DNA from 3 places in the Dietzia maris genome. Region 2 is predicted to be linked to each of the others. Evidence: predicted binding sites of a transcription regulator. Region 2 holds the regulator's gene; each other region holds the start of a gene.

Region 1 (9,713 bases), 1.1 Mb from region 2:
GCCGCTGACCGCCGTCGCCGCCCTGCGCGAGGCGGGCGCGGAGGTCGTGGGCGTGGCCACCGTCGTGGACCGCGCGACCGGCGCCGACGACGTGATCCGCGCGGAGGGCGTGGAGTACCGGGCGTTGCTCGGCCTGACCGACCTGGGATTGGAGTGACCTGAGGTGACGAACACGACGACCACGACGACGACGAGGTCCGCCTCCGAGCGCGTGCGGCAGGCGCTGACGGAGCGCGTGGGCGTGCTCACGGACACCTCTCGCCCGGAGGGACCGGCGTTCCTCGCGGCGGCCGCGGGGACGGAGATCGCCAAGGCCACCGGCGTCGGTGTGCCGGAGAAGCTGTGCAAGCCGCTCATCGTGCCGGCGGCGCTGGCGATCGCGCTGCGGGACGGCCGGCCCCTCTCGGCGGTCGACACCGCGCTGCTGTCGGCCACCGGGGCGGCGTACACGACGGGCGACGTCATCCTCATGCTCGGCGACGGGCACGCCAGCCGGGACGTGGGCCGGCTGGCCGCGGGGGCGGCGGCGTTCGCGACCGGCCACCTCGCGCTGGGCGCGCTCATGCTGCGCTCGGGCCTACGGTTCAAGCCTGTGCAGTCGGCCGTGCACGGCGTGGTCGCCGGGGCGGCCGCCGCGGTGCTCCTCGCGGAGGGCCGCGAGAACGCGCCGCTGGCCGCGTACGGCGGTCTGCTCGCGACGCTGTCGGCGCTCGCGACCTCGGTCGACCGCTCGCACGGCCCCGCCGCGTCGGTGCTGGCGGTGGCCGGGCCGGTCTTCCTGCTCAGCGACTCGCTCATCCTCGCGCGCCGCAAGGTCAAGGGCGGCACGGTGCCGGCGCGCGCCCTGGACGTCGGCGTGATCGACACGTACGCGACCGCCGCGCTGCTCCTGCTCACGGGCACCGCCGCCGCGGCCCGCCACGCCGGGAGCCGGGCGTGAGCGCGGCGGCCACCGTCCTCGTCACGGGCGCGGGGCGGGGGATCGGCGAGGCCACCGCCCGACGGTTCGCCGACGCCGGGTACCTCGTCGGCGCGTACGACCTGCAGCCGTGCGCGTGGGCCGAGGGCGACGACAGGTTCGTCACCGGCGCGCTCGACGTCACCGACCCCGCCGCGTGGGAGGCCGCGCTCGCCGAGCTCACCGCCCGCAGCGGCGGCGCGCTGGACGTGTTGGTCAACAACGCCGGGCTGCTGTACGGCACCCCGTTCATGGACGCGAGCTACGAGAAGGACTCGGCGCTGGTCGACGTCAACGTCAAGGGCGTGCTCTACGGCTGTCGCGCGGCGTTCCCGTACCTCCGGGCCGCGTCCGCGCCGACGGTGGTCAACCTCTGCTCGGCGTCGGCGATCTACGGCCAGGCGGAGATGGCCACCTACTCGGCCACCAAGTTCGCCGTCCGCGGCATCACGGAGGCGCTCGACCTCGAGTGGGCCGCGCACGGGATCCGCGTGTGCTCGGTGTGGCCGCTCTACGTGGGCACCGAGATGCTCTCGGGCGTGAACACCGCCGGCATGCGCAACATGGGCGTGCGCCTGACCGAGGGCGACGTCGCCGGCGAGATCCTCGACCTCGCCGAGCAGACCCGCCGCACGCCGCGCGGACTGCTCGGTCGGCTTCGCGGAGCGTTCGGCCGCGAGGTCCACCGCCCGGTCGGCGCCCAGGCCACGGCGATGTACCTCGCGTCGCAGGTCGCGCCGGGGCGCCTCACCCGGCTGACCAACAAGCGCCTCACCTCGTGACGGAGCCCGCGGCCGGGTCGGCGGAACCCGGCGAGCCCGCGCCCGGTCCGACCGAGTGGGGCGACGGCGCGGTCGGCGTGGGCCCGTGGGAGGTCGAGCACCCCGGCGAGCCCCGCCCGACGGGCGAGACCTGGGACCCCGAGCTGCTGGACGCGGGCGACCGCCGCAATGTCGTCGACCGCTACCGCTACTGGCGGCGCGAGGCGATCGTCGCCGACCTCGACACGCGCCGGCACCCGTTCCACGTGGCGATCGAGAACTTCGGCCACGACGCCAACATCGGCACGGTCGTCCGCACCGCCAACGCCTTTCTGGCGGCCGAGGTGCACATCGTGGGCCGCCGCCGCTGGAACCGCCGCGGCGCCATGGTCACCGACCGCTACCAGCACCTGCGGCACCACGACGACGTCAGCGCCCTCATGGAGTGGGCTGCGACCGAGGGGCTGCCGGTCGTCGCCGTCGACAATCTCCCCGGCGCCGAGCCGCTCGAGGCGGTGAGCCTGCCGCGCGAGTGCGTGCTGCTGTTCGGGCAGGAGGGCCCCGGCGTGAGCGACGACGCCCGCCTGCGGGCCGCGCGGACGGTGTCGATCGCGCAGTTCGGCTCGACCCGGTCGATCAACGCGGGCGTGGCCGCCGGCATCGCCATGCACGCGTGGATCCGGGAGCACGCCGCCTATTGATTTTCGATAGGTTTCAGTCCATAGTCGTTGCATGAACATCGAAAGACGGGCGGTTCTGCCGCTCCGCATCTGCCTCGTGGTGCTGTTCGCGGTCCTCGTGCTGCTCGAGGTGATGTCCCTGCCGGGGCAGTTCGCCCACATGGCCGAGACGAACCCCGATTCCGCGCACCTGCGGTGGCCGCTCACGGCGGTGTCGATCTTCCTGGTCGTCTGCATCCAGGTCGTGGTGGTGGCCACCTGGAAACTGCTCTCCCTCGTCGAATCCGACCGCATCTTCACCGAGGCCTCTCTGATCTGGGTGGACGTGATCCTCTGGGCGATCGTCGCCGCCTGGGTGGTGCTCGTGTCCGTGCTCGGCCTTGTCGGATTCACCGCGGACGATCCCGGGCTGCCGCTGCTGCTCTTCGTCGTCGTCGTCATCATCACCGTCGCCGCGCTGCTCATGGTGGTCATGCGCGCCCTCCTCCGGCAGGCCACCGGCCTGCGCTCGGAGATGGACACGGTGATCTGATGCCGATCGTCGTGCGGATCGACGTGGAACTCGCCAAGCGCAAGATGAGCGTCGGCGAGTTCGCGGAACGGGTGGGACTCACGCCGGCCAACGTGTCGGTGCTGAAGAACGGGCGCGCCAAGGCGGTGCGGTTCAGCACGCTCGAGGCCATGTGCCGGGTGCTCGAGTGTCAGCCCGGTGACCTGCTGGAATGGGTGGAGGACGAGGAATGAGGACCGTCGCGGGCATGACAGACGGCGCGGGCGTGAGGAGTGCGGCGGAGTTCGGGGTAGCCCTCGCCGCGGTGCTGATCGTGGTGGCGCTGGGCGGGATGGCCGTCGTGTACGGCGAGGCCGACGACTCCCCGGGGCTGCAGGGGATCGGCGTGCTGATGGTGATCGCCGCGGTCGTGTGGGCCCTGCGGTGGCGGACCTCAGGCGGCCGGGGTCGCCGGGCCGTTGCGGATGCGGGCGACGAGCTTCGGCCCCGCGGTGACGAGCATCGGTAGCACCGACACCAGCACGATCCCGATGAGGATCAGGTCGATGTGCTCCTTGATGAACGTGAACCGGCCCAGCCACGCGCCCAGCGCCGTCACGCCGGCCGCCCACAGCAGGGCGCCCACGACGTTGAACGAGACGAACACCCGGTAGCGCATCCCGGCCATGCCCGCGACGAGCGGCGCGTACGTGCGCACGATGGGCACGAACCGGCACAGGATGATCGTCGCCGGGCCCCACTTCTCGAAGAACTCGTGGGCCTCGTGGATGTAGGCCTGCCTGAAGATCCGCCCGTCGGGCCGCTCGCGCAGGTGATGGCCCCAGCGGTTGCCGATGAAGTAGCCCGCCTGATCGCCGAGGAACGCCGCGATCGGCGCGGTCACCAGCACCACCCACAGGGGCGCGAACGGGTCGGCCTGCTGGGTGAGCAGCCCGGCGGTGAACAGGAGCGAATCGCCGGGCAGGAACGGGAACAGCAGGCCGGACTCGATGAAGACCACCGCGAGGAGTGCCGGGAGGATCGCGTTCCCGAACGGCCCGGTTCCGGACAACCAGAACTCGGGATCCATGAATCCCGGGCCGATCGCCAGGACCTGGGGGGCCTGCTCGGCCAAGAGATGCACGTTCACCCGGGAAGCATAATCCCGGGCCGCCGGATCCGGTGTCACGCGCGACCGCCGCTGTGGCAGACGCCGCTACGGTGGGGTCGTGGCCCCCATCGCTCTGCCGGACCCGCTCCGACTGTCCCTGCTGGACAGGTCCCGGACCCGTGACGGCGAGTCCCACGCCGAGGCGATCGAGGCGACGCTACGCCGCGCCGAGCACGCCGACGAGCTGGGCCTGCACCGGTACTGGACCGCCGAACACCACGCCGTTCCCGGCATCGCGAGCGGCAGCCCGCCGCTGCTCATCGCGGCCGCCGCCGCCAGGACCGCGCGCATCCGGCTCGGCTCGGGCGGGGTGATGCTGCCAAATCACCGCCCGCTGGTCGTGGCCGAGCAGTTCGCCATGCTCGAGGCCATGCACCCGGGCCGCATCGACCTCGGCGTCGGCCGGTCGCTCGGCTTCACCGCCCCGGTCCGCGAGGCGCTCGGCGTGAGCGAGTATGACACCGACGCGTTCGACCGCGACATCACCGCCGTGCGTGACTTCCTCCACGGCCGCGGGCCCGTCACCGCGTTGCCGGTGGTGGACGACCCGCCGCCGATGTTCGTCCTGGCCACCGGCCGCGGCCTGGAGGTCGCCGCGCGCGCCGGCCTGCCGGTCGTCGTCGGCGGTCCGCGCCTGCTGGCCGACCCGACGCCGCTGGAGCGCTACCGCGAGGCGTTCCGGCCGGGCGGGGCCGACTCCGAGCCCTACGTCGTGGTGAGCCTCGAGGTGATGATCGCCGACTCGACCGAGGCTGCGCGGGAATTGTTGCTGCCGGAGGCGTGGGCGATGGCCGAGTCGCGCGAGACCGGCGCGTTCGGACCGCTGCGGCCGGTCGAGGAGGTCCTGGACCGGAGGTTCCGGCCCCAGCAGCTCCGGCGGATGGAGGAGTGGATGGGCACCGCTGTGCACGGCGACGCGGAGAAGGTGGCCGGGGAGATCGCCGCGCTCGTCGACCGCACGGGCGCCGACGAGATCATGGCGTCGACGTCCACGTACGATCGGGACGCGCTCGCGCGGGCCGACGAGGCGTTCGCCGCGCTGCTCGCCGGCTGACGTGCGGGGCGGCGCCGACGGCAGCCCCCGGGGGAACCCGCGGGGCGGCCGGGCTTCGCCCAGCCGAGGCCGGGCCCGCCTTGTCGAGGGCGTAGCCAGCCCTGTCGAGGGCGGTGCCGAGCGGCTCCCGGGTGCGCGGGGTGGGGCTGGCCTAGTCTGGTGGGGTGCGCCCGCCGTCACAACGGTGCCGGCGCCCCGGCCGAGGCCATCCGCACCAGAACTGAACCACCGGAGGAGACCCCATGCCCATCGCAACTCCCGAACAGTACAAGGACATGCTCGACCGAGCCCGCCGGGAGGGTTTCGCGTACCCCGCGATCAACTGCACCTCCTCGGAGACCATCAACGCGGCCATCAAGGGCTTCGCCGACGCGGGCTCCGACGGCATCATCCAGTTCTCCACCGGTGGCTCGGAGTTCGGCTCCGGCCTGAACGTCAAGGACATGGTCACCGGCGCGGTGGCCCTGGCCGAGTTCGCCCACGTGGTGGCGGCCAAGTACGACATCCTCGTGGCCCTGCACACCGACCACTGCCCCGAGGACAAGCTGGACACGTTCGTCCGCCCGCTCATCGAGATCTCGCAGGAGCGCGTCGACCGCGGTGAGAACCCGCTGTTCCAGTCGCACATGTGGGACGGCTCGGCCACCCCGCTCGACCGCAACCTCGAGATCGCCAAGGAGCTCCTCGAGAAGACGGCCAAGGCCAAGCAGATCCTCGAGATCGAGATCGGCGTCGTCGGCGGCGAGGAGGACGGCGTCGAGAACGAGATCAACGAGAAGCTCTACACCACGCGTGAGGACTTCGAGGCGACCATCGACGCGCTCGGCGCCGGCAACACCGGCCAGCGCTACCTGCTGGCCGCCACCTTCGGCAACGTCCACGGCGTCTACAAGCCGGGCAACGTCAAGCTCAAGCCCGAGGTCCTCAAGATGGGCCAGGAGGTCGCGGTCGAGAAGCTGGGTCTCAACGAGGGCGACCTGCCGTTCGACTTCGTCTTCCACGGTGGCTCGGGCTCGGCCAAGAGCGAGATCGAGGAGGCGCTGAGCTACGGCGTCATCAAGATGAACGTCGACACCGACACGCAGTACGCCTTCACCCGGCCCGTGGCCGCGCACATGTTCACCAACTACGACGGCGTGCTCAAGGTCGACGGCGACGTCGGCAACAAGAAGACCTACGACCCCCGCTCGTACCTCAAGAAGGCCGAGCAGGCCATGTCCGAGCGCGTGGTCGAGGCATGCAACGACCTGAAGTCGGCGGGCAAGTCCAAGGGCGCCTGACGCCCTGAGTCGGCCGGCTCACCGGCCCGGTTGGCCCGGTTGGCCCGGTAGGCCCGGTTGGCCCGGACAGCGGCGCTCCTCCCGTGTGGGAGGGGCGCCGCTGTCGTCTGCGGGCATGATGGGTGGCGCCTGTATCGAACTCTTGTGCTACGTGCGGCGCGCCGGTAGAATCGATCACAGGTTCGAGTGAACGTGCGACGCGGGCAGGGGGTGACCGGGGTGGATACGACGACGACGAGGGCGTTCGGTCTCGGGGCGCTGCGCGCGGTGGATGAGCCGTTGGAGTCGTTGGACGCCTCGGCGCTGAGCGAGGTGGCGCGGTCGGCGACGCTGGCGCAGAACCTGGCCGGGGCCACCCGGCTGCATGCCGCGTACCTGCTGGTGGAGAGTTTCAAGGCGCTGGACGAGGCCGCCCACGGCGAGCCCGGCACCGATACCCGTCCCGCGCACGCCCGCCTGGACCCGGCCGACCGGGCCCGCCACCACCTGGCCGCGGCGATGGCGATGACCCGCTGGCACGCCCGCCACCTGGTCACCGCCGGCGTGCAGATCCACACCCGCCTGCCGCGCCTGCGCGAGGCCGTCGAGCGGGGGCTGCTGCCCGAACAGTTGGCCATCGACGCCGCCTGCCGCCTGGCCGGCATTCCCGACGACATCATCAGTGGTGTCGAGTCCGATGTCGTGGCCCGGCTGACCCGCGACCTGGCCGGCGGTCACCGGCCCAGCCGCACCGCCCTGGACACCACCGTCGACGCCTCCCGCGAGCGCCACGACCCCCAGGGCGCCGGCGACGCGGTCGACGCGGCCGCCGACCAGCGCACCGTGCGGTTCCGGCCCGAACGCGACGGCATGACCAGCATGTGGGCCCACCTGCCCTCCGGCGATGCCGAGAAACTGCGCCGCCGCATCGACGCCGCCGCCCGCGCCGCCGCCGACACCGGGCATCCCCGCACCCGTAACCAACTGCGCGCCGACGCCCTGGTCGCCCTGGGCGATCCCAACACCACCGACATCGCCGACCCCCTGCCCGACCACCCCGCCGACGACAGCGCGGCGGGCCCGGCTGCCCCGGGCGCGACGGCCACCTCCGGCGGCGCCTCCTCCGCCAGTGGCGAGGCCGACGCCGCGGCGGGCCGTGCGCCGCTAGGCGCCTCGTGGGGCACCGACCAGCCGATCCGTATCTCGGTCATCAACAGCATCACCCAGGGCCTGCCCAACCGCGTGGAGTTCGTCACCGGCGCCTACGCCAGCTTCGACTGGCTGTGCGAGGAACTACTCTCCGGCGGCGACGCGAAGGTCCGGTTCGAACTGCTGGACCCGCAACCGGGCACCGAAGACACCCCCGAGGCCGCGCTGAAGTACCGCATCAGCCCCGCCCTGGCCGAACGCATCCGGCTGCGCGACGGCAGCTGCCGCCACCCGGGGTGCACGGTCGATGCCCATGACTGCGAGATCGACCACGTCATCGCCTTCGACCACCAGCGGCCCGAGCTGGGCGGGCCCACCGCCGAGTGGAACCTGGTGTGCCTGTGCCGCAAGCACCACCGGGAGAAAACCTTCGGGCACTGCGCCTACCGGCCAGGGCCGCTCGGTGAGCTGACCATCATCACCGAGACCGGACACGAACACCACACCAGACCCCACGGCCCCCTGGCCCAGGCCCGCGACCGCATTCTCGACCACCGCTGGCACCAACACCTCGGCCGACTCATCGCCGACGACGGCCACCTCACCAACCCACCCGGGGTCGAACGCACCCTGCGCGCCACGACACCCAGCGGCGGTACGGAGGAGCCGACGCCGCCGGGACGCCCGGGTCGGCCGGCGTGACCGGGCGGAGCCGATCAGCCCGGCTGCTGGCCCTCGGGCACCGAGCCCATCCCGACGCCGGGCTGGCACAGCTTCCAGGCGCCGTTCTCGTCGCGCATGCGCACCTGCTCCGGACCGGATCCGTCCGACTCGGACTCGACCGTCGCCATCGCTTCCGCGCCGCCATCGGCGATTTCGACCCCGGTCACCTCGAGGTCCTGCGGGAACGAGCCCGCGATCGACTCGCGGAACATCGAATCGAGATCCGGCCCCGTCGCCTCGCTCGACGCGGTGATCGTGTCCACCAACTCCTGCGGGACCCGGTTCTCCGCGCACATATGGCTGTTGAACTCGTCGAACGACTCCGCCGAGCTCATCTGCTCCAGCGTCTCGGCCACAGCCCGCTCGGCCCGCCCCGACGACGACAACGGCCCGGCCAGGAACGCCCACGCGACCGCGGCGACCACGACCAGCGCCACCACGGCCACCGCCGCGAGCACACCACCCCGGCCCGGGCGATCGCCGCGCCCGTCACCCGACAGACGTGCCCCACCCCCCGGGCCACCGCCCGGCTGCCCCCCGGGACCCGGATCTCCGGCGGGGGGCTGCTGGCTCGTCGTCGTCATCCACTACTCCAAAGACACCCGTCGCGGCCCCGGACGGGCCGCGTCGACCCGCCACGGTAGCCGACCGGCCTGAGATTCAGTGGGGACAGGGGCCCCGGCGCCCGCCGACTCTCAGGGCAAAAGTCCCGCCGGTTCCAGACGGTCCGAGCCGTGCGGCGAACGCCAACTGGCCAGCGGGTACGCGCCGCTCGCGGGGTCCTCGCGCGCGACGAGCGCCCAGAAGTCGGCGTGCGCGTAGCCGCTCGTGAACTCGACCACCGTGAAGCCGTGCCGGTCCAGATCGGCCCAGCGGACGTGGCGGTTCACGCCGGTCAGCGCGCCCTGCGCGGCCTGCGAGAGCGGATTACCCTCGGGCAGCCCCACCATGTCGTTGATGTTGTTACTCGTGATGGACGGGGTGACGAACTCGACCGCGCCCGCGCCCGCACCGGGGTAGTCGGCGGCGTCGAGCGGCACCTCGTTGGCCCACGACGTGTGGATGTCGCCGGTGAGGAAGACGTGATTGCGGTTGCCGGTCGCGCGGATCACCTCGAACAGGCGACGGCGCTCTCCGGCGTAGCCGTCCCACTGGTCGGAGTTATAGGTGATGCCCTCGCGCGGGATGCCGAGCAGTTCGGTGAGCGCCCCGGTCGTGCGGGCGTCCAGAGGCGGGATCAGCACAGGGGTGACCATGACCGAGTTCCCGATGACGTTCCAGCGGGCCGTCGACGACGCCAGCCCGCGGGCCAGCCAGTCGAACTGCTCAGCGCCGGTCATGGTGCCGGTCTGATCGGTCGCGCGCCCGTTGAAGCGGCCCGGATCCTCCGAGCGGTACGAGCGCAGGTCGAGCATGCTCAGCTCGGCCAGCGACCCCCACCGCAGGCGCCGGTAGAGGTGCCCGCCGT
Region 2 (9,713 bases):
CCACCGGATCCGGTGGATAGACACCGACACCCGCGACCGGGCCGACGACGCCCCGCGCCCGCTGGACGCGGCGCTGCGGATCCTGGGGGAGGGATCCCGATGACCGCGCCCGGCGGCGGGCGGTCCCGCGTCCAGTCCGTCGACCGCGCGTTCTCGCTGCTCGACGCCCTGTGCCGCCGCGGCGGGCGCGCCAGCCTCGGTGAACTGGTCGCAGACACCGGTCTGGCCGCCGCGACCGTCCACCGGCTCTGCGGCACCCTCGCCGAGAGCGGACACCTCCGCCGTGACGCCGGCCGCGGCTACCTCCTCGGCCCCCGCCTCCAACGGATCGGGGACGCGGCCGAGCGCGCGACCGCCGCGTGGGCGGAGCCCGTGCTGCGGGCCGTCGTCGAGGGCACCGGGGAGACCGCCAACCTCGCCGTCCGGGAGGGCGACGGTGTTGTCTACCTCGCCCAGGTGCCCTCGCCCCACTCGATGCGGATGTTCACGGAGGTGGGGCGGCGCGTCGAGGTCCACTGCACGGCGGTGGGCAAGGCCCTCGTGGCGGGCGATGACGACGCCGAGATCCGCGCCATGTTGGAACGGGCCGGCATGCGCCGCTACACCGATTCGACCCTCGTCGAGGTCGGTGCACTGATCGAGCAGATCCACGAGGTCCGACGCCGGGGCTTCGCCACCGACGAGTCCGAGCAGGAGGAAGGGGTGCGGTGCGTGGCCATCGCCGTGGGCACGGGCGACGCCGCGTTCGCGATCTCCGCGTCCGGGCCCGAGGCCCGGTTCACCCGGGACCGCAGGGACGCCGCCGTCGACATCCTCAGGGCCGCGGTGGAGGGCCTCCTCGGCTGACCGACCGTGCCGGCGTGGCGCCGTCCCGATACAGGAAATCCGCTACCCCCGGCCCGGATTCGCTACCTCTGCAGGGGTAGCGGATGCCGAGGGGGAGTAGCGGATTCCCGCAGGGGTCAGAGCCCGTTGGCGGTCTTGAACTCGCGGCGACGGCGGTGCAGGATCGGCTCGGTGTAGCCCGACGGCTGCGTGGTGCCCTCGAGGATCAGCTCGCGGGCAGCCTGCCAAGCGATTGAGGACTCGACGTCCGGCGCCATGTTCCGGTAGGCGTCGTCGCCCGCGTTCTGCTTGTCGACGACCTCGGCCATACGGCGCAGCGAATCTTCCACGAACTCTGCCGTGACGATGCCGTGGCGGATCCAGTTGGCCAACAGCTGCGAGGAGATCCGCAGGGTGGCTCGGTCCTCCATGAGGTTCACGTCGTGGATGTCCGGCACCTTCGAGACGCCGATACCCTGCTCGACCCAGCGGACGACGTAGCCCAGGATGGTCTGGCAGGAGTTGTCGACCTCCTCCTTCTTCTCCTCGTCCGACCAGTCGGTGTTCGGGGCGAGCGGCACCGTGAGGATGTCGTCGACGCTCGCGCGACGACCGCCGGCGAGGAGCTCCTCCTGGCGGGCCAGGACGTCGACGCGGTGGTAGTGGGTCGCGTGGAGGGTCGCACCGGTCGGCGACGGGACCCAGGCGGTGTTGGCGCCGGCCTGCGGCTGGCCGATCTTCTCGGCGAGCATCTCCGCCATGAGGTCGGTCTTCGCCCACATGCCCTTGCCGATCTGCGCGCGGCCCCGCAGACCACACGCCAGGCCGGTGTCGACGTTGAAGTCCTCGTAGGCGTTCATCCAGCGCGCGGACTTCATCTCGCCCTTGCGGATCATCGGCCCGGCTTCCATGGAGGTGTGGATCTCGTCGCCGGTGCGGTCGAGGAACCCGGTGTTGATGAACACGACACGCTCCGTCGCCTCCGCGATGCAGGCGGCGAGATTCACCGACGTGCGGCGCTCCTCGTCCATGATGCCGACCTTGAGAGTGTTGGTCGGCAGGCCGAGGAGCTTCTCGACGCGGCCGAACAGCTCGGTGGTGAACGCGACCTCGTCGGGCCCGTGCTGCTTGGGCTTGACGATGTAGATCGACCCGCTGCGGCTGTTGCCGCGCTCGTTGCCCTCCGCGATCCCGTGCATGCCCGCCAGCGCGGTGATCAGCGCGTCGAGGATCCCCTCGGGGAGCTCGTTGCCCTCGGCGTCCAGGACCGCGGGGTTCGTCATGAGATGGCCGACGTTGCGGACGAACAGCATCGAGCGCCCGTGGAGGCGGACCTCCCCGGAGCCGTCCGGAGAGGTGTAGACGCGGTCGTCGTTGAGGACGCGGGTGAACGTCTTGCCGCCCTTGCTGATCTCCTCGGAGAGGTCACCCTTCATCAGGCCGAGCCAGTTGCGGTAGCCGAGCGTCTTGTCCTCGGCGTCGACAGCGGCGACGGAGTCCTCGAAGTCCATGATCGTCGTGACGGCGGACTCGAGGACCACGTCCTTGACGCCGGCCGCGTCCGTCGAGCCGATGGGGGAGTCCGGGTCGATCTGGATGTCGATGTGCAGGCCGTTGTTGCGCAGCAGCACCGAGGAGGGGCTGGCGGTGTCCCCGAGGTAGCCCACGAACTTCTCCGGGTCGGCCAGCCCGGTGGTCGCGCCGTCCGCGAGCGTGACCTGCAGCGTGCCGTCCACGACCGCGTACCCGGTGGTCCCCACGTGGCTGCCGGAGGCCAACGGCGCCGCGTCGTCGAGGAACTCACGTGCCCACTCGATCACCTTGTCGCCACGGACCTTGTTGTAGGAGTCGCCCTGTTCGGCGCCGTCGGTCTCGGGGATGGCGTCGGTGCCGTAGAGGGCGTCATAGAGCGAACCCCAGCGGGCGTTGCCGGCGTTGATGGCGAACCGCGCGTTGGTGACCGGCACCACCAGCTGCGGACCGGCGACGGTCGCGATTTCCGCGTCGACGTTCTCCGTGGTGACCGAGACCGACTCGGGCTCGGGCACGAGGTAGCCGATCTCCCGGAGGAACTCCTTGTACGCCGCCTGGTCGATCGGCGCCGGGTTCTCGTGGTGCCACGCGTCGATCTTCGACTGCAGCTCGTCCCGCACCGCGAGCAGCTCGCGGTTCCGGGGGGCGAGGTCGGCGAAGATCTCGGAGGCACCGGCCCAGAACGCGTCGGGGTCGACCCCGGTGCCCGGGATCGCCTGGGTGTTGACGAAGTCGTAGAGGACCTCGTCGACCTGGATACCGCCGACGGTGATGCGTTCGGACATCGATGCTCTCCTCAGGTAGGGGATCGTTCTCCCGACCGACTCTAATGTCCTCGTCGTGGCGCTTCATCCGCTATTTCCGCAGTGCGGAACGCCGGTCCGCCGCTAGTACGATCGCGACATGACTCCGGACCACAACACGCCGACGGCCACCGACGGCATCGCCTTCATCAAGGGCCACGGCACCCTCAACGATTTCGTGATCCTGCCCGATGACCACGCCGAGCTCGACCTCGACGAGACGCTGGTCCGCGCGCTCTGCGATCGACGCGGCGGGATCGGTGCCGACGGGATCCTCCGGATCGCCACCGCCGGCGCCCTCGTCGATCGCGGGGTCCTTCCCGCGCTACCGGACGGGGTCGACCCCGCGGACTGGTTTATGGACTACCGGAACGCGGACGGTTCGATCGCCGAGATGTGCGGCAACGGAGTCCGGGTGTTCGCCCACGCTCTGGTGGCCACGCACCGGGCCGACATCGGAACGATCGCCATCGGCACGCGTTCCGGGCCGCGGCCCGCGACGATTGTGTCCCGCTCCGGCGACGACGCCACGGTCCGGGTCGACATGGGCGAGCCGCGACTGCTCGGACTCTCCTCGGCAGAACTCGGCGGCCGCACCTTCGCGGGCGTGGCCGTCGACATGGGTAACCCCCACCTGGCCTGCGTCGTGCCCGGGCTGGACGCCGCGGCTCTGGCCGCCCTGCCGGTCGCCGACCCCCCGACCTTCGATCGCGACTTCTTCCCACACGGTGTCAACGTGGAGATCGCCACGCCCCTGACCGGGGGCCGGGTGACCATGCGCGTGCACGAACGGGGAGCGGGGGAGACGATGTCATGCGGGACCGGCATCGTGGCGACGGCGGTCGCCGCACTGGCCGACGCCGGACGCGGCAGCGGAGACGTCGTCGTGGCGGTACCGGGCGGGGAGGTCGAGGTCCACCTGGCCGACGGCGGTTCGACCCTCACCGGTCCGTCCGCGCTCGTCGCCAGCGGCCGGTTCCACGGCGGTGCGTATCACACGCCCGCATACGCGACACACGCGGCCCCGATGTGAGATGATGCTGGGGAATGACTATTGATCACACGGCCGTTGAGCGGCCGACACGCGACCTCGATCCATCCATCGGCGAACTGCAGCTCGAGGAGAGATCCTCGCTGCGCCGGGTGGCGGGTCTGTCAACCGAACTCCAGGACGTCAACGACGCCGAGTACCGCCAGCTCCGACTGGAGCGGGTCGTACTGGTCGGCGTGTGGACCGAGGGGTCCGCAGCCCAGGCGGACGCCGCGATGGCGGAGCTCGCCCAGCTCGCCGAGACGGCGGGCTCCGAGGTCTGCGACGCTCTCATCCAGCGCCGCGACAAGCCGGACGCGGCGACCTTTATCGGCTCGGGAAAGGTGAGCGTTCTCAAGGACGTCATCGCCGCGACGGGTGCCGACACCGTCATCTGCGACGGTGAGCTCACCCCGGGTCAGCTCCTGGCGCTGGAGAAGGCGGTCAACGTCAAGGTCATCGACCGGACGGCGCTGATCCTCGACATCTTCGCCCAGCACGCGACCAGTCGCGAGGGCAAGGCGCAGGTCTCCCTGGCGCAGATGGAATACATGCTCCCTCGTCTCCGCGGGTGGGGTGAGTCGCTCTCCCGCCAGGCGGGTGGCCGGGCCGGCAGCAACGGTGGCGTCGGCCTCCGTGGCCCCGGTGAGACGAAGATCGAGACGGACAGGCGCCGCATCCGCGAGCGGATGGCGAAGCTGCGTCGCGAGATCAAGGGCATGAAGCAGTCCCGCGACACCAAGCGCTACCGCAGGCGTGCCACGCCCGTTCCGTCGATCGCTATCGCCGGATACACCAACGCCGGCAAGTCGAGCCTGCTGAACCGGATCACCGGCGCCGGCGTCCTCGTACAGAACGCGCTGTTCGCCACCCTCGATCCCACCACCCGCCGCGCCGACCTCCCCGACGGGCGATCGGTCGTGTTCACCGACACGGTCGGCTTCGTCCGGCATCTGCCCACGCAGTTGGTCGAGGCGTTCCGGTCCACGCTGGAGGAGGTGGTCGACTCCGAGCTGCTACTCCACGTCGTGGACGGTTCGGACGCGTTCCCCCTTCGTCAGATCGAGGCGGTCCGCAAGGTGATCAACGAGGTGGTGGAGGAGCAGAACGCCGAGCGCCCCCGCGAGTTGGTGGTCATCAACAAGATCGACGCGGCCGACCCGGTGGTGCTCACCGAGCTGCACCACGCCCTGCCGGACGCGGTATTCGTCTCGGCGGCCACGGGGCAGGGTGTCGACGAGCTGCTCGAACGGATCATGCAGATCGTGGCCTCCGGTGACATGGAGATGACTCTAGAGGTCCCGTACACGCGGGGTGACGTGGTCGCACGGGTCCACACCGAGGGTGCGGTCGTCGAGGAGGAGCACACCGACCGTGGCACTCGCCTGGTCGTGCGGCTGCCCGCCTCGGTGGCCGGTGAGCTCGGCGAATTCGTCTCGGACAGCAGTACGCGCGACGGGGCCGCCTGACCGGCCCCTGCGACGACGACGCCGCCTGACCCGATCGATCCCGGGCAGGCGGCGTCGTCGTCGAGGGCCGGTTCAGAGCTTGCGGAACACCGTGACGACCTTGCCCAGGATTGTGGCGTGCTCGCCCGGGATGGGACTGAAGGACGGGTTGTGGGGCAGGAGCCAGACCCCCGTGGAGTCCTTGCGGAAGGTCTTCACGGTCGCCTCACCGTCGATCATCGCGGCGACGATATCGCCGTTGTCCGCTACGTTCTGCCGCCGCACCACGACGTAGTCACCGTCGCAGATCGCCGCGTCGATCATCGACTCACCGACCACCCTGAGCATGAACAGGTCCCCGGACCCGACGAGGTCGGTCGGGAGGGGGAAGACCTCCTCCACGGCCTGCTCGGCCAGGATGGGGCCACCCGCAGCAATCCGGCCGAGGACCGGGACGTAGACGGGCTCGACCGCTCCGCTCGGACGACGGACCTCGCTGGTCGGCGACCGGCGACCCCGGGCCTTCTGCCCGGGCACCCCGTGGACGTCGACAGCCCGCGGCTTGTGCGGATCCCGGGTCAGGAACCCCTTCTTCTCCAGGGTCCGCAGCTGATGCGCTACCGACGACGTCGATTGCAGGCCCACCGCGTCCCCGATCTCGCGGATGCTCGGCGGATAGCCGCGCTCCTTGACCGTGTCGTGGATGTGCAGTAGCACGCTCTTCTGTCGGTCTGTCAGTGAGTCGAAGTCGGGCTTCGGCATCTCGGGTCCCTTCGGCGAATGGATGTTCGACGTCGTCATCTGTGTACACCCTATCGCCCCTCAGCGGGGAGCGCCACACACACGTTCGAAGTTTTTCGTCGCGGAATGGTGACCTTGTCGGAGTCGCGTGATACAACTCTAGGCGTATCGGGATTCGAACAGACGTACACAGAAACCCATACGGTTGTGCGAATCCGCTTCGCACACCGTATCGAGCAGGGAGTGGACATGACCATTCTGGAGATGCACTCGCACACCGACTCCACCGCGCGCTGGACGGAGATCTGCGCGGCAGAACACCGCGCTCCCGCACCGAGCGCGGACGGTGTCCGCCGGGATCCCGACCGGTCCGGTGAGCGTCAGACCCGTGGGCGTACCGGGACCCGACCCGGCGCGCGGCCGGTGGGCCGTCGCGACTCCGCCTCGCCCAACCGCGGCGCCTCCGCCGACCGGGTCGCCACCCTCGCACCGGCGCCCTCCCGCACACCGGCTCCGCGGCGGATCGTCCAGGCCCGCCCGGTGGCGTCCGACAGTGTGCGCGCCTGCCGCGTCGAGTCGTCGGCTCCGACCCGTGTCGTCGATGACGTGCCCGCCTGGGCACTCTTGGCCTGCGGCATCGCCTTCGGGATACTCATGCTCCTGGCCGTGGCGTTCCTCGGCGGGCCCGCCTACGCGTGACCGGCGCACCTGCCTCCTAGAATGAGTCGGGGACGGTGGTCAATCGTCCCCGCGTCCCGTGGTCCACGTCCCGGGAGGCGTGAAGTCCGGTCGACGAAGGGCCACACGGGAATGTACTGCCCTACATGCCACAACGAGGACTCCCGGGTGATCGACTCACGATCGGTCGACGAGGGTCAGGCCATCCGGCGCCGCCGGGAGTGCCCGGAGTGCGGGCACCGGTTCACGACGCTCGAGACGCCACTGCTGACGGTCCTCAAACGCAACGGTGTCACCGAGGCCTTCAGTCGCGACAAGGTGGTCCGGGGAGTTCGCCGCGCCTGCCAAGGCCGGTCCATCGATGAGGACGCCCTGCGGCGCCTCGCCCAGCAGGTGGAGGACACCGTCCGCGCTCGCGGCGCGTCCGAGGTGCCCGCCCACGAGATCGGTCTCGCGATCCTCGGCCCCCTCCAGGACCTCGACGAGGTGGGCTACCTACGCTTCGCCTCCGTCTACAAGCAGTTCAGCTCGGCCGACGACTTCGAACGCGAGATCATCGCACTCAGAGACCGCCGCGCGAGCCGCTGAGCCGCCGCGCGAACGTCTGACCCGCCGGGCGCTCAACGCCGGGCGCGGGGAGCGAGCGCGTTCGCGACCGCCTTGTCGATGCGCTCGGCCGACACCGGGCGGGCCGTGCCGAGGGACTGGGCGAACAACCCCACCCTGTATTCGGCCAGCAACCACCGCAGCTCGCGGGTCGCGCGCGCGCCGCCGGGCCGACGCCGCAGAGCCGCGCACGCCTCCTCGACGGTCTCCTCCGACCGCGCCAACCGGGCTGTCAGTTCCCGATGTCGGGCGGGGGACTTCTCCGCGAGGTCGAGTCGGACACCGACCGCCTTCACGTGCCGCTCCAGGTGCGGCAGCACGTCGACCGGATGACGCGCCAGGAAACCCTTACCCACCAGGAACTCCAGTGACGGTCTCACCGCCTCGGCGACCTCGGCCGGGGCCTCAGCCACACGCACGGACACCTCCTGCGCCGCCACCAAGGCGGGCACGACCGTCGAGATCGCCGATGCCACGGCCCCCGGCACCTCCGCCCTGGCGGCGTCCCGCAGTTCGGTGAACTCCGCCACCGTCAACACCGGCACGCCCTTACGTCGGGCGATGATGCGGCCGCACGCCGCCAGGGCGGCGTCCGAGACCAGTGCCTCGACGCCCCCGTGCGGGTACTGGGTCAGGGCCAGTCGCTGCTCGACCGGGCGGCCTCGCAGGATCGAGGAGGCGGAGACGAGGTCAGACGAGATGAGCGTGAGGACCGCCGACGCCTGCCTGGTCCGGCGTTCCTCCTCCGTCGCGCACGCGACCCGGTGGATGCCGTCCGCATCGACGCGCAGGGCGGGGTAGACCGTCACCTCCACACCGTCCACCGTGCCGGTGACCGACGGGGCGAGATCTCCGATGGTGTCGGCACTCCACTGGCGGAACGGCCCGTCGTCGGGCACGAGCCGGGTGTTGAGGGTGTCGCGCACCTTGTCCTGCAAACGCGTCCGCAGCGCCGCCAAATCCGTTCCGGACGCGACGACCTTCTCGCCGTCGACCACCTCGAACCGCACCCGCAGGTGATCGGGGAGCTGCGTGGGGTCGAACTCCCGCGGGTCGACCGTCGTCCCGATCCGCGCGGACAGCGCCTGTGCCAGGGCCACCGGCAGAGGAGCGGAGCGCGGGGTGACGTCGCGGGCGAGCAGAGCGGCGTACTCCACGGGCGGCGAGCAGAGCCGCCGGAGGTACTTGGGAAGGGTGCGCAGCATCTCCGTGTAGAGCTCTTCGCGGAGACCGGGGACCAGCCACTCGAAACCGGCGGTGGTCACCGAGGACAGCTGGGGTAGCGGGATGCGGACGGTGATGCCGTCGGCGTCGACGCCCGGATCGAACTCGTAGCGCAACTCGAATCGGCGGTCGCCCTGCTGCCAGAACGGCGGGAAGTCGCCGGCGTCGGGGGCGGCCTCCGAGGTGCGGATATCGGCGGGGGTCAGCCGGATCGAGTCCGGATCGCGGTGGCCGCGCTTCTTCCACCACGACTCGAGGTGACGGCCGGAGGTGATGTCGCCGGGGAGCCGCTCGAGGTAGAACGCCACCAGGGCCTCGTCGTCGATCACCAGGTCACGGCGACGGCTGCGGGTCTCCAGCTCCCTCGCCTGCGCCACGGCCTCGGCGTTCTCACGGATGACCGGCACGCGCGTGTCGAGGCGGCCCTCGACGATCCCGTGGCGGACGAGCATCTCCCGCGCCAGGGGAGCGTCCACCCGGGACAGCAACACGCGGCGTGCCTCCACGACCGTCAGGCCCAGCAGAAGGACCTTCTCGTAGGCCATGGCGGCGCCTCGGGCGTCCGACCAGTGCGGCTCGGAGTACTGGGTACGGGTGAGGTGGCCCCCGAGCTGCTCGATCCACGCGGGGTCGATTCGCGCCACGTCGCGGGCCCACAGCCGTGAGGTCTCCACGAGCTCAGACGCCATGACCCATCGGGGTGGCTTACGGGCCAGGTCCGAGCCGGGAAAGATCTGGAAGCGGATGCCGCGGGTGCCCCGGAACTCGCGGGCGTCCTCGTCGCGCATGCCGACATTGGTGAGCAGGCCGGTGAGGATCGCCTTG
Region 3 (9,713 bases), 1.3 Mb from region 2:
CATCCCGGAGTCGCGGTAGCCCAGCCAGTCGATGCGGGCCACGCCCAGCACGGCCGCCGCGGCCCGCGCCTCCCCGCGCCGGTGATCGACGAGGTCACCGTTGGGGCCGAGGTGCTCGGGCCGCTCCCCGTGGTCGCCGTCGGTGGCGAACACGGTCACCACCCGGTGGCCCTCCCGGGCGGCCAGGGTCATCATCCCGGCGGTCTGCGAGGTCTCGTCATCGGGATGGGCGTGGAGGAACACGATCGTCGACACCCGGACATTCTGCCCTGTCCGGGCGGTTCGGGGGCGGGCCGGCGGGACGGGCCGACTCAGGCCCGCGCCTCCGGATGACCGGCCAGCCACCGGTCGAAGGCCTGGGCCGTGGTGAGCTCGGGGGTGTAGCCGAAGACCTCGCGCAGCCGCGTGTTGTCCAGCACGGGCCGGTAGCGGAGGAAACCGGTCTGCTCGGGCCCGTATCGACGCGCACGACCTCGGTGCCGAGGCGGCACCGCTCGCGCAGGCCGAAGTGGTCGGCGAAGTCGCGGAAGTAGGCCAACAGGCGGCGGTGGTCCGGGTAGTCCGGGGTGTCGGCCGGCATGGGGAACTCGCCGAACTCCGTGGTGCGGGCCGACGAGATGAGGTGGGCGGAGGAGTAGACCGTGCTCCGCGGCGCGTCGATGTTCCAGAGGCCGCCGACGTCTCCGGCGAGCTCGAAGCCCACCCAGTCGACGCCCTGACGGTCGAGGTTGCGCGCTACCGCGAGTCCGGAGGGCCCCGCCCCGATGATCGCTACTGGACGGGTGTCAATATCTGTCACGGTTACAGACAGTGCCCCAGAACGAGCGACTCCCCGGCCGGTTTCGCTCGGACTGAACGAAACCGGCCGGAGAGTGCGGCGCGGCGCTTACTTCTCGCGCACGACGGTGCCGTCGTCCTGCAGGCGCAGGAGGGGGTAGATGCCGTTCTCGTCGTGGTTCTCGTCGCCCACGACCGGCGGGTTGAAGACGCAGAGCATCTGCATCTCCTCCTCGACGATGACCTGGTGCTTCTCGTTGCCGTCGAGCAGGTACATCGTGCCCGCCTCGAGCGGGTACTCCTTGTTGTTGGTCAGGTCACGCAGCGTGCCCTTGCCGCGGGTCAGCCAGACGGCCTCGACGTGGTTGGCGTAGTGGAAGTCGTTGGTCGTGCCGGCGGCGATGGTGGTCTCGTGGAACGAGAACCCGACGCGGTCGTCGGCCAGGACGATGCGCTTGGACTCCCAGTTGCCGTTGTTGCCCTTGATATGGCGGTCGGTGTCGGTGATCTCGGCGGTCGTACGAACGATCATGCGGTGCCTCCTCGGCCGGGGTGTGGTCTATGGTTCTCAGGCGTACTGCTGGGCGAGGACGTGGTCGACGGCCTCGTAGCAGATCTCGATGCCGCGGTCGCGCTCTTCATCGGTCAGCGTGAGCGGGGCGAGGAACTTGACGACCTCGTCGCTCGGGCCGGCGGTCTCGACGAGCATCTTGTTGTCGAAGCAGCGCGCCATGACCTGCTCGGCGAGCTCGGGATTCTCGAGGAACGCGATGCCGAAGGCCATGCCGCGGCCACGCAGCTCGAGCTTGCCCTCGTACTTGTAGACCAGCGGGGAGAAGCGCTCGCGCAGGATGCGGCCGTTCTCGAGCGTGCGGTTCTGCAGCTGATCGTCCGACCAGTACTTGCGCAGCGCCAGCTCGGCGGTGACGAAGGCCATGTTGTTCCCGCGGAACGTGCCGTTGTGCTCGCCCGGGGTCCACTCGTCGAGGTCGCGTCGGAAGAGCGTCACGGCCAGCGGCAGGCCGTAGCCGCCGATCGACTTGGACAGGGTAACGATGTCCGGCTTGATGCCCGCGAACTCGAACGAGAAGAACTCGCCGGTGCGGCCGCAGCCCATCTGGACGTCGTCGACGATGAGCAGGATGTCGTGACGGACGCACAGCTCGTTGAGCGCGCGCAGCCATTCGGCGCGCGCGGCGTTGATGCCGCCCTCGCCCTGGACGCACTCGACGATGACGGCCGCCGGGCGGTTCATGCCCGAGCCGGAGTCGACGAGGACGCGCTCCATCCACTGGAAGTCCTCGGTGACGCCGCCGAAGTAGTTGTCGTACGGCATCGGCGTGGCGTGCACGAGCGGGATGCCGGCGCCGGCGCGCTTCATCGAGTTACCCGTCACGGAGAGTGACCCGAGGGTCATGCCGTGGAACGAGTTGGTGAAGTTGATGACGGCCTCGCGGCCGGTGACCTTACGGGCCAGCTTGAGCGCCGACTCGACGGCGTTGGTGCCCGTCGGCCCGGGGAACATCACCTTGTAGTCGAGGCCGCGCGGCTCGAGGATCTTCTCCGAGAAGGTCTCCAGGAAAGCCCGCTTGGCCACGGTGTACTTGTCGAGCGAGTGGGTGACGCCGTCGCGGGAGATGTACTCCAGCAGCGCGTTCTTCATGTCCTCGTCGTTGTGGCCGTAGTTGAGGGCACCCGCGCCACCGAAGAAGTCGAGATACTCGTCTCCGTCGACGGTCCGGAGCGTCGCCCCCTTGGCGGTGTCGAACACCACCGGCCAGTTCCGCGAGTAACTGCGCACCTCGGATTCGCGATCGTCGAAAATCTCCGTGTTGGTGTTGGCGTCGTGGGCGGGCTCGGTCATTGCGGTGATCACTCCAATTAGGAAGGTGCGGGCGGCGGTTGCGGGCCGGGCGGCCCGTGCGCCCTTGTCTAGGAAATCGTGTAGAGGTCTTCTTGCTCGTGACCCTCTCCGAGAAGCTCGGAGCTCAGGTAGTCCTCACTGGACAGCGTCATACCGCGGTCGCGGGCGACTGCGCCGAACGTCCGTTGCGACGCCTCGTTGTCCGGGCTGATGGTGGTGCGCAGCCGCACCACGCCGCGTTCGGCCAGCCGATCCATGAGGCTGTGCAGCAGTCGGGCCGCGAGGCCCTTACCGCGCTGGTCGGCGTCGACGCCGACCTGCCACACGAAGATCGTGTCCGGCTCGGAGGGGCGGATGAATCCGGTCACGAAGCCGACGACCCGACCTTCGACCTCCACAACGACCGAGCTCTCGGAGAACTCGGCGCCCCACAGAACGTAGGCGTAGGAGGAGTTGAGGTCGAGGACGCCGCTGTCACGGGCGATCTCCCACATGCGGGTTCCGTCGGCCGCAGTGGGCACACGGAACACCGCGTCGGACGAATCAGGGGTACGGGGTACTTCTCGTTCTCCTGGGTTCATAATCGCCTTCCACCGTAGTGACGCAACCCGGTTGTTGCATCTACCTTCCTCAAGTTGTTACCTGAATAGACGGTGAGTGCGCAGGTGGCCGACGTGGAGTGAGGTCAGTCACCCACGGCCCTTTCCAGGGGACCCTCACCAGCGCGCTCCCGATGGGACGACGGGGGCTATGCACGACAGCCCGATCACCGACTTCGAGGAGTTCCGTCGCCCCCAACCCCTCGCCTCCGAGCCCCCCGGTCGACTCGCACCGCGGAGGAGAGCGCGCGGAGCCCGAGCGCTACCAGGGCTGACTCCCGAGCTCGCCACCTCGGCCTCGCCGCCATCGGGCTCGCCCCTCCCGACCGCCGGCGCTGACCCTGCCCGCCTCAGAACGGCGGCGGTGGTTGGAGGAGTTCGTCGAGGTGTTCGTGTAGGGCGTGGAGGATGGCTTTTTCCAGGGTACTGTCGGTGGGTTTGTTGCGTTCCCACCAGCGACTTGCCTCGGCGGGGGTCACCCTCCCGCGCGGGGCCGGGGCCGGGCTCGAGTCCGGGGTGGTGGGGTCGGGTGCGGGCGCGCCCTCGGTGGGCGTATCCGCGGCCTCGGGTGGCGGCGTGGTCGACTCGGCTGCGTTGCGGGCGGCGGTGCGGGCGCGTTCGCGGGCCAGGCGTTGCGCGCGGCGGGCGAAGTAGGTCGCCTCGTCCAGGACCCCGGCCCCGATGACCGGGCTGGGGTTGCGGCGCTGCTGACGCGCCCAGGCCTCGGCCTCGCTGCGTTGTTGCTCGCGCCGATGCTGGGCCAGCGGCCCGTCGGGGCGGGTGAGCATGACGGTGCCGTCGGGGGCGGTCACGATCAGCGTGCCGTCGGGCTCCAACTTGTAGGTCCAGTCGGAGAACGTTTTGAACCGGTGATGGCGCCGGCACTGGGCCACCAGGTTCGCCTCCACCGTCTGGCCACCGGCGGCGGGGTCGGCGTGATTGAACGGCACCACATGATCCAGATCACAGTCATCGGCCGGGATCGCGCACCCGGGGTGGCGGCAGGTGCCGTCGCGGAGCCGGACCCGGCGCGCCAACTCGGCACCGGGCCGGTACCTCAGGGCGGCGTCGGTGTCGTCGGCGGCACCGATGCGGGGATCGATCTGCTCGAAGGTGGCCCCGTGCGAGGTGGCGAGCATTTCCATCAGGGTCTGCAGGGCCGCTTCGCCGGTGCGGGTGAACTCCACCCGCGCGCCGTGTTCGTCGCGGCCGTTGTCTGCGGTGGCGATGACGGTGACCTTCGGCCGCAACACCGGCGCCTGACCGGTGCCGCCGGTGGCGGGCGCGCCCACGGCGCCGTCAGCGGCATCGTCTGTGCTCGCGGCGTCATCGGAAGCGTCGGCAGCGTCGGGGCGAGTGGGGGTGTCGCCGCAGATCAGGGACATCAGGGCGTCGGCGCGGCGTTCGGCTTTGGAGTAGTTCGGCTCCGGCTCAGGCTCGTCCGGAGCGGCGGCCGTGGCGTCGGCGTCGGCGGCCTGGTGGTCGGCGACCCGCTGGTCGAGGGCTTCGGCCAACACGGCGGCTTCCTCGGTGGCCAGCAGGGCGGAGACGCTGGACATGCCGTCGACGCCTTTGCCGATGCGTACGCCGCGGGTGCGGCTGGCGTCTTCTTTGCGTAGCCGGATGGCGTCGGGGTCGTGGCGGCCGATGACGGCGTCGATCTCATCGCGTAGGGCCTTGTCGCCCAGTCGGATGCCGGCGGCGATGCCGTTGAGGTAGTCCTCGACGACCTGGCGTTGGACCTGCTCCAGCACGTCGCCGCGGACGGTGGCCATCTGCCGGGCGAGCAGTTCGGCGACGCGTTGTTCCATCAGCCCGGCGGCCATGGCCTCCAGGATGGCCGGGTAGCGGGTGTGCAGTTCCCAGGAGAAGGACAGCATCTTCTCCGCGCGCCTGGCGGAGATGGACATCGCCGCCACGACATAGCCGGCGGCGGCGACGAGGCCGTCGACGACGGCGTGGCCGGGGCGGGCCTCGTGGCTGCCGTCGATACCGTGCCCGTACTCGCGCCAACATTCCTGCAGCAGGGCGTAGCAGGCCACCAGACGTTGCGCGGCCGCGCGGTTCTCCGCCGCCCACCCCTCCCGCGCCGCCGCCGTCAACCCCGTCAACACCGCCGGGCCGGACGAGCCGGCGGGGCCGGACGCGCCGGCGGGGCCGGACGAGCCGGCGGGGCGAGAGGAACCGGCGGGGTCGGAGGAGTCGGCAGCGCCGAAAGGGGACGCAGGGCCGCCGGCCGTGCGCTCGGAATCGCCGTCCATGCCCCACCCCCTGTGGTCGACCGTGCGGCCGCACCGCGGCCGTCTCGAATATATGTTCTATTCTACGTCCACGTGTTCGACACCACAAGGGCTTCCCACAAGCCGACCGGCGAGTTTCTAAACGACGCGACACCAGCCGGTCCGCGCCCGCAGCGTGAAACCGCGCGCGCAACGCGGCTCGCGCCCACTGCCACCGCTCGCGCGCGCAGCTTCGACGCCGGACCCGGAGGCTGCGAGCGCCCCGAAGATGCGGAATCGCGCGCTCCCTGAGGTACGCGCGATCGGTCAAGCGGAACGGAGAGCGCCGGTCACCGACGGCGGCCGTGGCGCCGCGCAAACCCGGGCGCCTCGCCAACCTCGCGCAGCGCAGCCAGCCCGCGCAGCGCAGCGCCGCCCAGTGGACTCGGTCGTGCCCCGCAGGCCTACTACAGCGCCCGGCCGATGACCTCCTTCATGATCTCGTTGGTGCCGCCGTAGATCCGCATAACGCGGGCGGCCGCGAACTTCTGGGTGATGGGGTACTCCATCATGTAGCCGTAGCCGCCGAAGAGCTGGAGGCAGCGGTCCACGACGTCGTCGAGCATGTCGGTGGCCTGCATCTTGGCCATGGAGGCGGTCACGGCGTCGAGCTCACCGGCGATCTCGCGCTGGATGCAGTAGTCGACGAACGTGCGGGTGGCCATGACCTGGGTCTTGCAGTGCGCCAGCTCGAAGCGGGTGTTCTGGAAGTCCAGCACCGGCTGGCCGAACGCCTGCCGCTCCTTGGTGTACGCGATGGTCTCCACCACGGCGGCCTCGGCCATGGCCAGCGCGTCCACGGCGATGGCCAGGCGCTCACGCGGGAGCTGGTTCATGAGCTGGTAGAAGCCCTGCCCCTCCTCGCCGCCGAGCAGGTTGGCGGCGGGCACGCGCATGTCGTTGAAGAACAGCTCGGCGGTGTCGGCGCCGTGGCGGCCCATTTTCTCGAGCACGCGACCGCGCTCGAAGCCGGGCGTGGAGGCCTCGACAGCGAACAGGGCCATGCCCTTGTGGCCGGCGTCGGGGTCGGTCTTGGCTGCGACCACCACGAAGTCGGCGGAGCCGCCGTTGGAGATGAAGGTCTTGGAGCCGTTGATGACGTAGGAGTCGCCGTCACGCTTGGCGGTGGTGCGCACGCCCTTGAGGTCGGAGCCGGCGCCGGGCTCGGTCATGGCGATCGCGGAGATCCACTCGCCCGAGCACATCTTGGGCAGCCACGCCTTCTTCTGTTCCTCGGTGGCGTAGTTGGCGACGTAGTGCGGGGTGATGGTGGAGCCCACGCCCATGCCGAAGGCGGTGTCGCCGGAGTAGACGAGCTCCTCGGTGACGAGGTACTCCATGCCGGGGTCGCCGCCCTGCCCGCAGTACTCCTCGGGCACGTCGAGGCAGATGAGGCCGGCCTCGCCGGTGCGCACCCAGGTCTCGCGGTCGACGTGCTTCTGCGCGGCCCACTTCTCCTGGTTGGGGGTCATCTCCTTGGCGAAGAACGCGCGGGCGTGTTCGCGCAGCAGCCGGTGGTCGTCGGTTTCCCACGCGGGGCGGTAGTCGGGGAAGAGTGCGGACACGAGAGGCCTCCGGGAGGGGACGACGACGACGAGGAACGCCTCTGAGCTGACGTCCGCCCGTTCCGGAAGAGGGCGCGCGCACGGGCGCGGGAGAGGTCATACTCGTGCCATGAGCGAATCCCCCGACCTGCCGGAGAAGACGGAACCGACCGGGACGACGCCCGGAGGTAGGGCCGCGGCTCTCCCCGAGCCGTTCCCCTCGGACTGGACCCGCTGCCTGGTCCTCGTCGCCCACCCCGACGATCCCGAGTACGGCATGTCCGCCGCCGTGGCCCGGTGGACGGCCGAGGGGCGCAGCGTCGTCTACGTCCTGGCCTCGAGCGGTGAGGCGGGTATCGAGGGCATGCCGCCGACGCTCGCGGGCCCGGTCCGCGAAGAGGAACAGCGGCGGTCCTCGGCGATCGTCGGCGTGGACGAGGTGGAGTTCCTGGGCTTCCCGGACAGCCGGATCGTCAACAACGCGGCGCTGCGTGACGCGATCGCGGACGCGATCCGCCGGCACCGGCCGGACATAGTGGTGTCGCTGTACTCGGGCCCCGAGTTCGGCCCCGGCATGCCCAACCAGAGTGACCACATGGAGTTCGGCGCGGCCGTGGGCGCGGCGTACGACGACCTCGTGGCCGCGGTCGGCGTGGACGCCGCGGAGGGGCGGCCGCAGATGTGGTTCGAGTCCGCACCCGGGCCCACGCACTACGTGGAGGTCACGGGCTTCGTCGAGCCGGCTGTGGAGGCGCTGGCGCAGCACTCCGAGTACCTCTCGGTCCTCGACCCGGCCACGCCCGTGCGGGAGCAGGCCCGTCAACAGGTCGAGGCGGTGTGCGCGCCGATCGAGGGGGTCGCCGGCGGGAACCCGGTCGTGGGCTTCCGCCGGATGCGGCCCTGACGCGCGGCACTCAGGCCGACGCGCCCGACTGGCCCGCCGACGTGTAGGCGGCCTCGGACAGTCGCAGGCGCTCGACGATCTCGTCCGCCCACTCCGCGGTGGGCGAGGTCATGACGCCGTCGCCCGGGCGGCCGACGTAGGTGAGCCAGTAGCGTTGCGCGCCCTCCCCGACGACCGCCGAGTACACGAGCGCGCCCTCCGGGCCGATGATGTCCTGCCGGACCGCCGGCAGCACCCGGAACGACACGGACCAGCCGTCGCCGACGCGGGTGGTGAGCTCCTCGATCCGCTCCTCGACCGGCCGGCCCGGGACGGGGATCAGGGCCGGGCCCATCCCGTTGGCGAGCGCGAACGCCGCCAGCCGGTTGTCCGGTTCGCGCGGGTCGAACAGGTCCTCGGTGAGCGCGCCCGCCAGCACGACGCCGTCAGGGCGCCCGGTCGCGGGACCTCCCGGCTCCGGGCTGGGCTCCGGGCTCATCGCGGTGGTGCCGAAGATCAGCTCGCCCGACTCCGCCCGCCATCCCTCGGGGACGCGGACGACGAGTCCGGCGAGGGGGTCGACGTGATCGGAGCCGGCCGCCACCTGGATCTTCGGCGACAGGGTGCGCTCCGCCGGGGCGTACGTCGCGGACGAGACGAGCACCGTGGCGACCGCGGCGACCGCCGCCAGGACGGCGACGAGCGCCACCACGAGGACGGTCCGGGCACGGCCGGTCGACGGGTTCTGCGAGGCGCCGCGGTCTGAGGTCATCCGCTCAGCCTAGGGTGTCGGCGCTGGCAGCGGGTCAGGCCATTCAGCCGGTCGGGTCATACAGCCGGTCGGGTCATCCGCAGCGTGATGTTGACCCGCCCCGGCTCGGCACCCAGCACCTCGCGGCACCACGACGGCGCCGTGGAGTCGAAGACCTTGGGCACGCCGTGGAACGCCATCCGCGACGGGCCGCCGAAAACCACAAGATCGCCCGACTCCAGGCGGACGTCCGTGTACGGTCGGCCGCGGTGCTCGGGCGTGCCGAAGCGGAACGTACACGCGTCGCCCAGGCTCAACGAGACGACGGGCGCCAGGCTCGCCTCGTCCCGATCCTGGTGCAGGCCCATCGTCGCGCCACGCCCGTAGAGGTTCACCAGGGCGGCGTCCGGGGTGTAGTGATCGCCGCCGTCGAGGACCGCGGAGCGCGGATCGACCGCCGCAGCCGAGGTCAGCGCGGTTCGCGCAGCCCGCAAGAGCCAATCCGGGATGGGCGGGGTGTCCTCGTCGTCGTCGTATCTATACGGGGTCCAGTGACGTCCGAGGCTGAACGTCCGCACCGACATGCGCCCGCCGCCGGGCAGGACGATCGAGCGGGGCGCCGCCACGGCCGCCCAGTCCGCGCACGCCCGGAGCAGGTACTCCTGCTGCTCCCGGCTCATCCAGTCCGGCACGTGAACCGCACCCGGGCCGAGCAGCGACGGCTCGCGGTGGACGCCGAACAGTGGCTCAGTCATTGAAAAAGGATTCGGTCACGTGGTCGCGTTCTCCTCCCCCGGTTTCTGCGCGGTGATCGGCGCGGCGATGTCCTCGAGGGACTTCCCCTCCGCGTCGACGCCGAGGACGATCTCGGCGATGCCGCCGATCGCCATGATCGCCGCCGCGATGAGGAAGCCCACGCCGACCAGTCCGCGGTCGCCGCTCTCGATGAAGTTACCGAAGAGCAGCGGGCCGATCACGCCGCCGACGCCCGTGCCGATCGCGTAGAAGAAGGCGAT

Evidence for each region. Region 2 encodes LexA, which represses DNA repair genes until DNA is damaged. Its sites were predicted from a motif close to CGAACANNTGTTCG; they were not measured.
Region 1: a site for LexA is predicted at 6,566-6,579, ahead of VYL96_RS13945 (HNH endonuclease signature motif containing protein). Genes of this name have one in related genera too.
Region 3: a site for LexA is predicted at 5,547-5,560, ahead of VYL96_RS14700 (HNH endonuclease signature motif containing protein). Genes of this name have one in related genera too.

The regions. Positions count from the first base shown of each region.
Region 1 covers NZ_CP143053.1:2,995,726-3,005,438, reverse strand. Annotated here, with positions in the region: gene pyrE (orotate phosphoribosyltransferase) at 1-157, shown strand, start outside; gene VYL96_RS13990 (lysoplasmalogenase family protein) at 164-940, shown strand; gene VYL96_RS13985 (SDR family oxidoreductase) at 937-1,740, shown strand; gene VYL96_RS13980 (TrmH family RNA methyltransferase) at 1,737-2,420, shown strand; gene VYL96_RS13975 (DUF2975 domain-containing protein) at 2,452-2,931, shown strand; gene VYL96_RS13970 (helix-turn-helix domain-containing protein) at 2,931-3,143, shown strand; gene VYL96_RS13965 (hypothetical protein) at 3,140-3,418, shown strand; gene VYL96_RS13960 (DedA family protein) at 3,344-3,979, opposite strand; gene VYL96_RS13955 (MsnO8 family LLM class oxidoreductase) at 4,119-5,114, shown strand; gene fbaA (class II fructose-bisphosphate aldolase) at 5,357-6,394, shown strand; gene VYL96_RS13945 (HNH endonuclease signature motif containing protein) at 6,581-8,224, shown strand; gene VYL96_RS13940 (Rv0361 family membrane protein) at 8,239-8,703, opposite strand; gene VYL96_RS13935 (alkaline phosphatase D family protein) at 8,941-9,713, opposite strand, start outside.
Region 2 covers NZ_CP143053.1:1,873,393-1,883,105, reverse strand. Annotated here, with positions in the region: gene miaA (tRNA (adenosine(37)-N6)-dimethylallyltransferase MiaA) at 1-103, shown strand, start outside; gene VYL96_RS08645 (IclR family transcriptional regulator) at 100-846, shown strand; gene VYL96_RS08640 (malate synthase G) at 963-3,143, opposite strand; gene dapF (diaminopimelate epimerase) at 3,262-4,194, shown strand; gene hflX (GTPase HflX) at 4,209-5,660, shown strand; gene lexA (transcriptional repressor LexA) at 5,733-6,401, opposite strand; gene VYL96_RS08620 (hypothetical protein) at 6,630-7,079, shown strand; gene nrdR (transcriptional regulator NrdR) at 7,191-7,646, shown strand; gene hrpA (ATP-dependent RNA helicase HrpA) at 7,679-9,713, opposite strand, start outside.
Region 3 covers NZ_CP143053.1:3,164,113-3,173,825, forward strand. Annotated here, with positions in the region: gene VYL96_RS14675 (PIG-L family deacetylase) at 1-255, opposite strand, end outside; partial or broken gene VYL96_RS14680 (NAD(P)-binding protein) at 506-799, opposite strand; gene VYL96_RS14685 (ectoine synthase) at 887-1,309, opposite strand; gene ectB (diaminobutyrate--2-oxoglutarate transaminase) at 1,346-2,641, opposite strand; gene ectA (diaminobutyrate acetyltransferase) at 2,710-3,222, opposite strand; gene VYL96_RS14700 (HNH endonuclease signature motif containing protein) at 3,591-5,501, opposite strand; gene VYL96_RS14705 (acyl-CoA dehydrogenase family protein) at 5,927-7,084, opposite strand; gene VYL96_RS14710 (PIG-L deacetylase family protein) at 7,194-7,967, shown strand; gene VYL96_RS14715 (APA family fibronectin-binding glycoprotein) at 7,978-8,718, opposite strand; gene VYL96_RS14720 (alpha-ketoglutarate-dependent dioxygenase AlkB family protein) at 8,775-9,452, opposite strand; gene VYL96_RS14725 (MFS transporter) at 9,468-9,713, opposite strand, start outside.